4 regions of the Cupriavidus sp. UYPR2.512 genome follow, and region 2 is predicted to be linked to each of the others. Evidence: predicted binding sites of a transcription regulator. Region 2 holds the regulator's gene; each other region holds the start of a gene.
The links. The regulator sigma-54, encoded in region 2, starts transcription at its own class of promoters, with help from an activator protein. The targets are predictions, from matches to a motif close to TGGCANGNAANCTGCTTT.
Positions count from the first base shown of each region.

Region 1: prpB (methylisocitrate lyase) is a predicted target of sigma-54. The motif match lies at 1,130-1,147, and genes of this name have one in related genera.
Region 3: A3A5_RS0133845 (GTP cyclohydrolase II) is a predicted target of sigma-54. The motif match lies at 1,606-1,623, and genes of this name have one in related genera.
Region 4: nifB (nitrogenase cofactor biosynthesis protein NifB) is a predicted target of sigma-54. The motif match lies at 1,570-1,587, and genes of this name have one in related genera.

Region 1 is NZ_KB903157.1:145-3,256, forward strand. Features, by position in the region: partial or broken gene A3A5_RS39420 (citrate/2-methylcitrate synthase) at 1-88, opposite strand, end outside; gene prpB (methylisocitrate lyase) at 187-1,095, opposite strand; gene prpR (propionate catabolism operon regulatory protein PrpR) at 1,377-3,112, shown strand, end outside.
Region 2 is NZ_KB902909.1:42,609-45,720, forward strand. Features, by position in the region: gene lptB (LPS export ABC transporter ATP-binding protein) at 34-834, shown strand; gene A3A5_RS0110210 (RNA polymerase factor sigma-54) at 969-2,450, shown strand; gene hpf (ribosome hibernation-promoting factor, HPF/YfiA family) at 2,499-2,849, shown strand.
Region 3 is NZ_KB903188.1:11,871-14,982, reverse strand. Features, by position in the region: gene A3A5_RS0133850 (URC4/urg3 family protein) at 1-313, opposite strand, end outside; gene A3A5_RS0133845 (GTP cyclohydrolase II) at 310-1,548, opposite strand; gene A3A5_RS0133840 (acyltransferase) at 1,826-2,926, opposite strand.
Region 4 is NZ_KB902871.1:2,001-5,112, forward strand. Features, by position in the region: gene nifB (nitrogenase cofactor biosynthesis protein NifB) at 1-1,529, opposite strand, end outside; gene A3A5_RS37795 (hypothetical protein) at 2,105-3,112, shown strand, end outside.

The DNA.
Region 1 (3,112 bases), on a different contig from region 2:
TGCACAGCGCGGTGTTGCCGGCGGTCACGCCCGACAAGGCGACGGATTTCTTGGGCTTGGGAGTGACGAGCGGTTGCGCTTCGGACATCTGGGTCTCCTTTGTGTGATACCTGGTATTGCCTGTCTGTATCGTGCACGAGATCGTGCAAGCGGCCGGGACATAGCCCGGCCGCGCCTGAGTCTTGCTTACTTGCCCTTGCCTTGCGCAAAGAGCGCGTCAAGCTTCTGCTCGAAGTCATGGTAGCCGATGCTCTCGTAGAGCTCGGCGCGGGTCTGCATGGTATCGACCACGTTCTTCTGCGTGCCGTCGCGGCGGATGGCCGCGTAGACATTTTCCGCGGCCTTGTTCATGGCGCGGAAGGCCGACAGCGGGTACAGCACCATCGACACGCCGGCGCCGCCGAGTTCGTCGGTGGTGAACAGCGGCGTGGCGCCGAATTCGGTGATATTGGCCAGCACCGGCACCTTCACCGCATCGACAAACTTGCGGTACATGGCGAGGTCGGTCATGGCTTCCGGGAAGATGGCGTCGGCGCCGGCTTCCACGCACGCCACGGCGCGCTCGATGGCCTGGTCCAGGCCTTCGACGGCGAGCGCGTCGGTGCGGGCCATGATGACGAAGTTCTCATCGGTGCGGGCGTCGACGGCGGCCCTGATGCGGTCGACCATTTCAGCCTGCGTGACGATTTCCTTGTTGGGGCGGTGGCCGCAGCGCTTGGCGCCGACCTGGTCCTCGATATGCATGGCCGCGGCGCCGAACTTGATCAGCGACTTGGTGGTGCGGGCCACGTTGAAGGCCGAGGCGCCGAAGCCGGTGTCGACGTCCACCAGCAGCGGCGTGTCGCACACGTCGGTGATGCGGCGGATGTCGGTCAGCACGTCGTCCAGGTTAGAGATACCCAGGTCCGGCAGGCCCAGCGAGCCGGCCGCGACGCCGCCGCCCGACAGGTAGATGGCCCGGTAGCCGGCGCGCTTGGCCAGCAGGGCGTGGTTGGCGTTGATGGTGCCCACCACCTGGAGCGGATGCTCGTCGGCAAGCGCCTGGCGGAAACGGGCGCCAGCGGAGCGCGCAAGGTCGGAAGCGGAGTAGGTCATGGCGTTTGCGTTGGTGAACAAGGACGGACCCAATACTGCAAGGGGTGTGCCAAGCCCATTGGCGGGCACTCGAAAAATCCGCCAGCCCTTGTCAGTGCTGGGCTGGCGGGCAGGGCGGCTGGCTCGCGGCCGATTTCATGTCATCTTTTCAGCACAATTGAATTTCAAAATCACAAGTTTGGAATGCAAAGTTGAAATCCTGGGCTGCGTGGCGGACAATGTGCCAGCACTGTACGCCTGTTCGTCCCGGGTTTCATCACGCATTCTTTCTGCATTGCACCATGGCTCCTCCCGTTTCCACACAAGCCCGTCCGCGCATCTGGGCCATCGGCATCAGCCGCCTGGCACGCGCCTTCGCCGACCTGATTCCGGCCTATGCCGACCGGGCCGAATTCCGCATCGTCGGCAAAGGTTTCGAGGCCGCTGCCAGCGCCGTGGCGCGCGAGGCGCGCGAGGGCCGGCTCGACGTGGTGGTGGCGGGCGGCTCCAACGGCGCCTACCTGCGCCAGCACGTGGATGTGCCGGTGGTACTGGTCAAGGTCACGGGCTTTGACGTGATGAGCGCGCTGGCCACCGCGCGGCGCATTTCGCCGCGGGTGGCACTGGTCACGCATGCGTCGACGTATGCCGAGGTGGATGAATTCGTGCGCGCGTTCTCGCTGTCGGTCCCGGCCTATACCTACCTGACCGAGGACGATGCCGTGGCGCGCGTGAAGGCGCTGAAGCAGGAGGGCATCCAGGTCGTGGTCGGCCCCGGCCTGGTGACCGACCTGGCCGACCGCTATGGCCTGACCGGCGTGTTCCTGTACTCCGGCAACTCGGTGCGCATGGCGCTGGAAGACGCGATCGAGGCTGCGCGCCTGCGCCGCATCGAGGCCACCCGGCGCGACTATGTCAATACCATCCTGGCGCACCTGAACGAGGGGGTGGCGGCAGTGGATGCCGAAGGGCGCATCCAGTCGTTCAACCCCGCGATGGAGCGCTTTCTCGGCACTTCCGTTGCTGCCGCGGTCGGGCGCAAGCTGCAGACGCTGGCGCCAAACCTGGCGCTCGAAGGCGTGATGCAGAGCGGCGACAAGGAACTAGAAGCGATCCACAAGCTCGGCGACAAGATGGTGGTGGTCAACCGCATCCCCATCATCGGCGAGGCCGGCACCACCGGCGCGGTGCTGACCATCCAGGACGCCAGCGCGATCCAGCGCGTGGACCGCAACCTGCGCTCGCGCGCCCGCACGCGGCCGGCCGGGGTGCGCTACAGCCTGGACGACCTGGCCGGCACCTCCGCGGCCATGACTGAGCTGCGCGAGCTGGCGCGGCGCTACGCGGCGGTGGATTCCACCGTGCTGATCGGCGGCGAGAGCGGCACCGGCAAGGAGGTGCTGGCGCAGGGCATGCATGACGCCAGCCCGCGCCGCGCCTTCCCGTTCGTGGCAGTCAATTGCGCGGCCTTCCCCGAGGCGCTGCTGGAGAGCGAACTGTTCGGCTATGAAGAGGGCGCCTTCACTGGCGCGCGCCGCGGCGGCAAGGCCGGCCTGTTTGAATCGGCCCACAACGGCACGCTGTTCCTCGACGAGGTGGGCGACATGCCGTCCGCGCTGCAGACGCGCCTGCTGCGCGTGCTGCAGGAAAAGCAGGTGCTGCCGATCGGCGGGCTCGACGCCGTGCCGGTCAACGTGCGCGTGATCGGCGCCACCCACCGCGACCTGGCCGCGATGGTGCGCGATGGTTCCTTCCGGCAGGACCTGTACTACCGCCTCAATATCCTGCGCATCGAGATGCCGCCGCTGCGCGAGCGCTCCGAAGACCTGCAGGAGCTGGCCGAGCTGCTGTACCGGCGCGCACAGGAGCGCCTGGGCATGGACCGCCCGCAGCGCCTGCCGGCCGCGGCCCGCGCGCGGCTGGCGCGCTACCGCTGGCCGGGCAATATCCGCGAGCTGGAAAACGTGACCGAACGGATCGCCGTGCTGGTGGCCGGACGCCGGCTGGACAGCGACGCGCTGCAGCGTGAGCTGCAGGC
Region 2 (3,112 bases):
GCGCCAGAAACGCCTGAACGCCTGACTGTGCCTATGACCGATACCGCAACCATCGCCGACAAGCCTTCCGTCGAAGCCTCCTCGATCCTTCCCGGGGGCAGCACGCTGGTCGTGCGCCACCTGAAGAAGCGCTATGGCTCGCGCACGGTGGTCAAGGACGTCTCGCTCGACGTGAAGAGCGGCGAGGTGGTCGGCCTGCTCGGCCCCAACGGCGCGGGCAAGACCACGTCGTTCTACATGATCGTGGGCCTGGTGGCGCTGGACGAAGGCGATATTGTGCTCGACGGCGATCACATCAGCGGCCTGCCGATCCATGAGCGCGCGCGCATGGGGCTGTCGTACCTGCCGCAGGAAGCCTCGGTGTTCCGCAAGCTCAATGTCGAAGAGAACATCCGCGCGGTGCTGGAGCTGCAGCTGGACAAGGGCAAGCCTCTGGCCAAGGCCGAGATCGAGCGCCGCCTGGATACATTGCTGGACGACCTGCAGATCGCGCACCTGCGCAACAACCCGGCGCTGTCGCTGTCGGGCGGTGAGCGCCGCCGCGTGGAAATCGCGCGCGCGCTGGCGTCGTCGCCGCGCTTCATCCTGCTGGACGAACCCTTCGCCGGCGTGGACCCGATCGCCGTGGGCGAGATCCAGCGCATCGTCAGCTTCCTCAAGGCACGCAATATCGGCGTGCTGATCACTGACCACAACGTGCGTGAGACGCTCGGCATCTGCGACCACGCCTACATCATCAGCGAAGGCACGGTGCTGGCCGCGGGCCAGCCCGAGGAAATCATCGCCAATGACGCAGTGCGGCGCGTCTACCTGGGCGAGAACTTCCGCATGTGATGCAGCGGCCTGCCCGGAGCGGCAGGCCTCTTCGCGGGCGCGCGTGGGACCTCCCACAGCCAGCGGCGATCAGACCGCACAAGCGATAGCAATTTCCGTTCCAACAACGGAAAGATGCGCATAGAATAGGTCGCATGAAACCGTCGCTACAGCTCCGCCTTTCCCAGCATCTGGCCCTGACCCCGCAACTGCAGCAGTCGATCCGGCTGCTGCAGCTCTCCACGCTGGAACTGCAGCAAGAGGTCGAACAGGCGCTGACGGAAAACCCGCTGCTCGAGCGCGAGAACGACTGGATTGAAAGCCCGCTGCGCGTTGCGCCCGACGGCTCGGTGAACCTGCAGAGCGCACCGGCGCCCGCCCCGGCAGAGCCCCAGGGCAATGGCGACGCCCGCGCCGACGGCGCGGGTGACGATGACAGCTATGGCGACAGCGGCAACGGCGACGACTATGGCAGCGGCGACTGGAGCCTGGACGACTTTGCCCGCCGCCCCCAGGGCGACGAGGACGAAAAAACACCGATGCAGCTGCGCGAAGCCGAGCCCACGCTGCGCGAGTACCTGATGGAGCAGCTCACGCCGCTGAAGATCTCGACACGCGACAAGGGCCTGGCCATCTTCCTGATCGAATCGCTCGACGACGATGGCTACCTGAGCGCATCGCTTGAGGAGATCTGCACGGAGTTGCCGGAAGAACTCGAGTTCGAGATCGAGGAAGTCCACGCAGTTCTTACGCTGCTGCAGAGCTTCGACCCGCCCGGCGTGGGCGCGCGCAACGCCGCCGAATGCCTGGGCCTGCAGTTGCGGCGCCTGACGCACCCGCAGCGCGAACTGGCACTGAACATCGTCACCAACCACCTCGAGTTGCTGGCAGTACGCGACTACACGCGGCTGAAGAAGGCGTTGCAGGTCGATGAAGTGGCGCTGAAGTCCGCACACGAACTGATCCGCTCGCTGGCGCCCTACCCCGGCCATGCATACAGCCGCCCGGAGGCCGACTTCGTGGTGCCGGACGTGTTCGTGCGCAAGAGCGGCGGCGGCTGGATCGCGCAGCTCAATCCGGATGTGATGCCGAGGCTGCGCATCAATGATATGTATGCACAGATCCTGCGTGGCGCGAAGGGTGAGTCCGGCACGGCCGGGCTGCAGCAGAAGCTGCAGGAAGCTCGCTGGCTGATCAAGAACATCCAGCAAAGGTTCGACACAATCCTGCGTGTCTCGCAGGCCATTGTCGAGCGTCAAAAGAACTTTTTCAGCCACGGCGAAATCGCCATGCGCCCCTTGGTTTTGCGGGAGATTGCCGATACACTGGGTTTACACGAGTCAACCATCTCCCGGGTGACGACCAATAAATACATGGCAACGCCGATGGGTACTTTCGAACTGAAGTACTTCTTCGGCAGCCACGTGTCCACCGAAACCGGTGGCGCGGCTTCATCAACGGCCATCCGCGCCTTGATCAAGCAACTGATAGGAGCCGAAGACCCGAGGAATCCCCTTTCCGACAGTCGCATTGCCGAACTGCTGGGTGAGCAAGGCTTTGTTGTTGCGCGCCGCACTGTTGCCAAGTATCGCGAAGCCCTGAAGATCCCCGCAGTCAATCTCCGCAAGTCTTTGTAGCCGAGCCCACCGCCTGCCTGGTGAGGCTCTTTCAGAAGGAGAAGCGCTATGAACTTCAAGATCAGTGGACACCACCTGGACATCACGCCCCCTCTGCGTGAGTACGTGGAAACGAAGCTGGAGCGAATCGTCAGGCATTTCGATCAGGTCATTGGCGTTAGCGTGCTGCTCTCTGTCGACAACCACAAGGAAAAGGACCGGCGGCAGTACGCGGAAATCAATCTACATCTCAAGGGCAAGGACATCTTTGTCGAGGCGCATCACGAAGACCTATATGCAGCGATCGACGCACTCGTCGACAAGCTGGACCGTCAGGTGATCCGCTACAAGGATCGCGTGCAAGGCCACGACCGCGAAGCGGTCAAGTACCAGATGGCCGCAGCGCAAATGCAGCAATGACCGTGCCCGGCAGCCCCGCAGCGGGCTGCTGAATCAGGATTCAACAGGCAAGCCGCGCACCAAGCGCGGCTTTTTTGCGCCCTCGCGATCCGGGTTGCCGCCGGCATGCCGCGCCCGCACTGGTGGTGCGGCCCGGCTGTGGCGCCGGAGCCAACGCTTTTCACCCGAATGGGCAAGAGTGTTCGCAAGCGCGGCGCCAAGGTGTATGCTGCGCCATACAAAGAGAGGGAATCCTGGCCGCGCCCCACACCGGTGCGCCGGCT
Region 3 (3,112 bases), on a different contig from region 2:
CGCCGCTTTCGAAATGGCGCCAGCGGCTGTGGTATGGCACCTGCAGGTCCGGATAGCGCTGGCGGATGGTGCTGGCGACATAGTCGGCAACTGCATGCACGCGGTCCGGATGCCAGGTGAAAAGTTCGGACGCGCCGCTGGCCACGTGTTCGGTGACCGCCGCGCAATGCGTGCGCACCGCCTCGGCACATAGCAGCGCCGAAGCGGGATGCCCTTCCGGCACCGGGCTCAGCCAGCCGGCACCTGGCCCCATCTCGTTACCTGTGCCCTGGCGGTCCATGCCGGGCTTGCCATCCTCGGGAAACATCGTCATTCGTTCAACCCCCTGCCCTTTGCCAGGGCCAGTTCGTTCGCATCCGGCGGCGTGTAGTGCGTAAAGTAGCCGGCGGCCACCTTGGCATCGATCTCGACACGGGCGTCGGCGGGGATCAGGGTCTCGGGGATGGCCACCTGCTCGACCACCTCGATGCCCTGCGCCACCAGCGCGCCATGCTTCATGTTGCTCATCGACGCCCAGCGGTCGATGCGGCGGATGCCCAGCCAGTGGAACACATCGGGCATCAGCTCCTGGAAACGCATGTCCTGCACGCCTGCCACGCATTCGGTGCGGGCAAAGTAAGTCTCGGCACGGTCGCCGCCCACCTGCCGCTTGCGGGCGTTGTAGACCAGGAACTTGGTCACCTCGCCCAGCGCGCGGCCCTCCTTGCGGTTATAGACCACCAGTCCGACACCGCCCTGCTGCGCCATCTCGATGCACACCTCGATGCCATGTGCCAGATACGGCCGGCAGGTACAGATGTCTGACCCGAACACATCCGATCCGTTGCATTCATCGTGCACGCGGCAGGCGACGCGGGTCTCGGGCTTGCCCAGCTGGCTGACGTCGCCGAAGAAGTACAGCGTCATGCCGCCGATGGGCGGCAGGAACACCTTCAGGTCCGGCCGCGTCACCAGTTCCGGGAACATGCCGCCGGTCTGCTCGAACAGGCTGCGGCGCAGCACGCTTTCCTTGATGCCGAAACGGGCGGCCAGCCCCGGCAGGTACCACACCGGGTCGACCGCCGCCTTGGTCACGCGCACGTCGCCATTGGCATGGAGGATGTCGCCGTCAGGCTTGAGCCGGCCGGCCGCTATGGCCGACATCAGCTCCGGCATGTTGATATGCGCACGGGTGACGGCGATGGTCGGACGGATATCCACGCCGGCCGCGATGCGGTCGGCAAAAACGGTGGACACCAGGTGGCCCCAGGGATCCAGCGAAACTATCTTCTCCGGGTCGCCCCACTGCGGATGCGGGCCGATGGCCTCCGCCGGCGCGGTATCGGTCAGGTCGGTGCGATGGTCGCGCTGCAATGCGCCCGCGGCAACCGCCAGGGCCCGGTAGATGGCGTAGGCGCCAGCGTGAGTGCCAATCACATTGCGCTGCGCCGGATTCGCCAGGCTGGCGATGACCGGCCCGCGCTCGGCCGCCGTGGGGGCGCCCCAGTGGATGGGCTCGGCCGGCTTGTCGCGGCGTGCGTGCGAGGTCAGGACGATATGGTCGGACATGGCACCCTCGGTTCCCGATGGAATCCTGACCAAATGGTCAGGTTTATGATTCCATACTAGGCAACCTTTGTGCCATCGCCCAATGCCCGTTTACGCGAGTGTTGCGGCGATGTGTGTGGCGCCGAACGCAAGTCCGCGTGGGCGGCATGCACCCGTGGCGTGCCGGCGGCGTGACATGGCGGGTGCACATGCACCAACAAGAAGCGCGCACGGCCATGCTGGCACGGCGCCGTCCGGGGCAAGCCATACCACTGCCGCGCGGCAGTGCCTGCCAGCGTTACACGCTTTGCCGGCTGGCGGGTTCGCGACCGTTGCCCAGCAGCGCACGCAGTGCCGCCAACGGCTGCGCGCTTTCAATGTAGCGATAGAACAGCGCGCCGGCCGCATTGCTGAGTCCCCACGCCGCAACCATGCCGAGCGCGTTCAGCACCGGCTGGCCCGGCGCCAGGTTCGACACCAGCGCGTTGACCAGCAGGCAAACCGGAAAGTGAACCAGGAACACCGAATAGGAAATGCGCCCGAAGAAGCCGACCGCGCGCGCCTGCGGCCAGCGTTCCAGCCAGCCGCCGCGGCGCGCCACCGCCAGCAGCAACGCAGTGGCGAGCGCCACCGCGATGCGCAGCCGGAAATCCACGGCCAGCGCCGCCAGCGCCACCGCGCCGATGAGCAGCAGCGGCAACACCGGGCGGCCGGGCTTGGACGCCCAGTAGGCCAGCGCCCCCAAGCCATAGGCGCCGAAGAAGTACACGGCCCAGATATCCCACGCGGCATCGCGGTTGAACCAGAACAGCGACGCCACCGCCACCAGCGCCACGATGCCGATACTGGCCCCGGCACCCGCCGGCGCTTTCCCGCCCGCCACGGCGCGCGCGGCCCACAGCGTGCCCAGCAGCAGCGCAAACAGCTGCAGGTCGATGGCCACGTACCAGACCCCGGCCGAGAGCGCTTCGACATCGAGCACGTTATGCAGCAGCGTCACGTGCGCCAGGAACTGCAGCAGGCCGGGCGGCGCGGGGATCGAGTCGTGCACCATCCATTGGCGCGCCAGGGCGGCACCGGCAATGCTGAGCAGCAGCGCCGCCGCAAAGGGCACCACCAGCTTCTGGTAGCGCCGCCACAGCACCAGCAGCGGATGCTGGCTGATCTCCAGCCGGCCATGCGGTGCCAGGCTGCGCGCGGCGAGAAAGCCACTGATCACCAGGAAGACCTGCACGGCGATGCGCGCGTAGTCGTACAGCCAGTCCACCAGCCCCGGGGCCAGCCGATACGCGGTATCGGACATCGGGCCATAGAAGGCCAGGTGATGGAGCACGATCAGCTGGGAGCTGACCGCTTTCAGGGCGTCGATGCACGGCAGGCGCGACGGACGGGGGCTCATCGTTATAGGAATGTTGCAATTGCCACGGAAGGCGCGATTCTACCTGCTTGCACCGGCTTTAATATGGCGCATACGCCACTATCTATAGATTCGTTACACACTGCGCCCGCTTGTTGCGAGTTTGCAGGCACATGGATTCATGTCTTAATCCCGAGGCTTATGAGTCAAGCACGTGCCTTGACGCGC
Region 4 (3,112 bases), on a different contig from region 2:
CCTACGCCGCCAGCCACACGGCTTGAGTAGTCGTTGAACCACGATAATGCTGCAACCTCAACAATCTCCCCCGCGTACTTGTCCACAGCCTCGATGCCGGCATCGGATAGTTCCTTACGCGGACACGAACCCATCTTTGCCACAAGGACGGCATGACAATCGTTGATCGCGCGGATGATCTGAAGTAGTCCTTCATCGTCGCCATACCCCGCCTGACAATACGATTCAACTCGGCGGTGACCCACAAAGTGCGCGCCAGTAGCGCTAACTTCGAAGACCTGTAACTCAGAGATATGCCCGAAATGCGCGTTCACGCGGCCACCGCCTTTCGTGGCAACAGCAATATGGACCTTCAGGGCCCCTGTCGCTTTGTTGGCCCGCGCTAAGGCTAGCACCTCCTTCTTAGCCTCGCGTTGAACGATGACCTCAGTTTCAGTGCGCCACTGGTATTCGCGGCGGTTCTTTCGGTCATACTCGATTTCTATCTGCTCGATTTTGTCGAGTGAGAACTCCTCACTTCGATCCTCACCGAGGAGGCCTACCGCGTCCGCTCGGCATTGCCGGCAATGACGCATCAAATTCGCACCGCCAGAACAAGCTTCCTGTACTTTCTTCAGCTCCTGGGCGGTGGGCCCACGCTGTTGATGCAGGCCAAAGTACGTACCATGCGATGGATTGGAAATTAGCGGCATGATGTTGTGAAGGAACGCACCCCGCTCCTTCACCGCGCGGTTTACCTCAACCAGATGTTCATCATTAATGCCTGGAATCAACACCGAATTGATTTTCGTCAGCACGCCACGTTCTGCTAGCATCTCGAGCCCTCGCATCTGCCGCTCATGCAACACGCATGCGGCCTCCTTCCCTGTTAATCGGCGACGGTTCCAGAAAATCCATGGGTAGATTTTTGCTCCAACAACTGGATCGACCATGTTGATGGTAATTGTCACGTGATCAATGTTGTATTGACAGATGTCATCCACAAAGTCAGGCAACGCTAGGCCATTGGTCGATAGACAGAGCTTGATCTCAGGAGCTCGCTCCCGAAGCAAACGGAACGTCTCGAACGTTCTTCCCGGATTCGCGAGGGAATCACCGGGCCCAGCAATGCCGACCACCGTCAGTTGCGGTACGCGGCTCGCCACGGCCATCACCTTCCTCACGGCCTGCTCTGGCGTCAGCTTTTGCGACGTAACGCCAGGTCGCGACTCGTTTGAACAGTCATATTTGCGGTTGCAGTAGTTGCACTGAAGGTTGCAGGCGGGCGCAACCGCTACATGCATGCGCGCATAATGGTGATGTGCTTCCTCCGAGTAGCATGGATGATCTCGTATCTTCTCCCACACCTCCGGAGCCATGCCCTCGTCCCCCCCAGACGACGCGCAGTTCAACATGCTGACTCCACCGAACGAGCTACCGCCGCCGCGTGGAGCGCACGTTCCGCTGTTCGGCACTAGGGGTACAATTTTCTGCTCGTCTCCGATACAGGCAGGCGCTGGTCGCATGCTTGCGCTCGCGCTATCTCGCATAGGTCTTTTCCTCTCATCGAGAGTGGTCGGTCTTAGCGGAAAAGCGAGATCCGTGCCATCACTCAGAGATCGTCTCGGCCATTTTTCAGAAAATTCCGACAATTTGTTGACGGTCTTCAAGTCCCGATAACGAGTTCGTCGCACGTTTGAGTCGACGAACGTCACGCCAGCTAAGTTACAAGATGGAAGCTCCCCCTGCGAGACAGGGCCCCAATGAGCTAAATGCGACTTGCCTCTTCGCGGCGCCTGACAGTACCGGTTGAGTCAAGAGCAGCGTGTCCGGACAGAGACATTTGCGACACGAAGAATGTACGAAGCCCTGTGTTTACTGACATAGAATGCCGCTGTCGCTCGTGCAGATAGCGCTCCAGCTTAAAGTACTTGGCTGGCACAACGCTTGCTGATCGGTTCGGGACTAATGATGCGTGAGGCGACTACCGAGATGCTCAAGCCGACTATTATGGACACCACATTGTGCGGCCCAAATTGGCCGCCTCGAGACGCGTTTCGCCTCGAGGAAAAATGTGCGACCGTCAGCGTGCTGGAGTGGCAGAGCTTGAGGTCGGATCCCGGTCATGGGCGATGAGGAGATCGCGCGCATCGACGCGATTGTCAACATGAACCTCGAGACCAAAACCATAATTTTTGGGCGCCTGACGGACGCCGATTTATCCGCAGCGTTGCACTGCAATGCCGACATTGTGAATCTGTCCGTTCCCGTTTCTGATCTCTATTTTCAACATCTGCGGCGGTCGCGAAGCTGGGTATTGGCCCAGATCGCGCGCCTTATCCAGAAGGCCGCGAAATGCCACCCAAAGATCTCCTTCGATATGGACGACGCTTCGCGTGCAGACCCCGCGTTCCTCGTGGAAGTCGCGCAATGCTCTAGGCGTTATGGTGCTCAGCGCATCCGATTCTCCGACACCATTGGTGCGATTGGCCCCTTTGCGACCTACGACATCATTGCGAAGCTACGCGATGCGATTGATTTGGAAATAGAAATCTATGCACAAAATGATTTCGGCCTCGCTACTGCAAATACACTAGCTGCGTTTCGCGCCGGCGCCAGCAATGTGAACACGATCGTAAGCCGAATGGTTCGCCCGGAGGGTAATGCGGCGCTCGAGGAAGTTGTGATGGGTGCGCAACACTTGCTAGGGCCGGATACGGGCTTCGACACGAAGGCGCTCATCCCGATCTCTTCGCTTGTCAAAGACGCGTCTGAACGGGCAGGGCCGTCAAGCAAGACGAGCATCGGTATGGACTCCCTGAGAGTCAGGCATTGGCGCCCACAATACTGCGAATCCAGTTACGATCTACGACCGAACCGATACGACACGCCCGATTCGAGGCGGGCTTTAGTTGTAAAAATTCGACCACCGACGTGGACTACGAGAATTCGGGTGACTATGGCAGCGTTTTCCAGGACCGTATGGGTGAAAGAATGGAGCTGGAGTTGCGCGACCCGGCTCCGCAAATCAATGGCAAATTATCTATTCTTATCCCGACGACAGCAAGAAATTCCTGTAACCTGGCTTTTCTATTTCCCAAACAACAGCGGCTGCTTACCCTTCATACAGCGC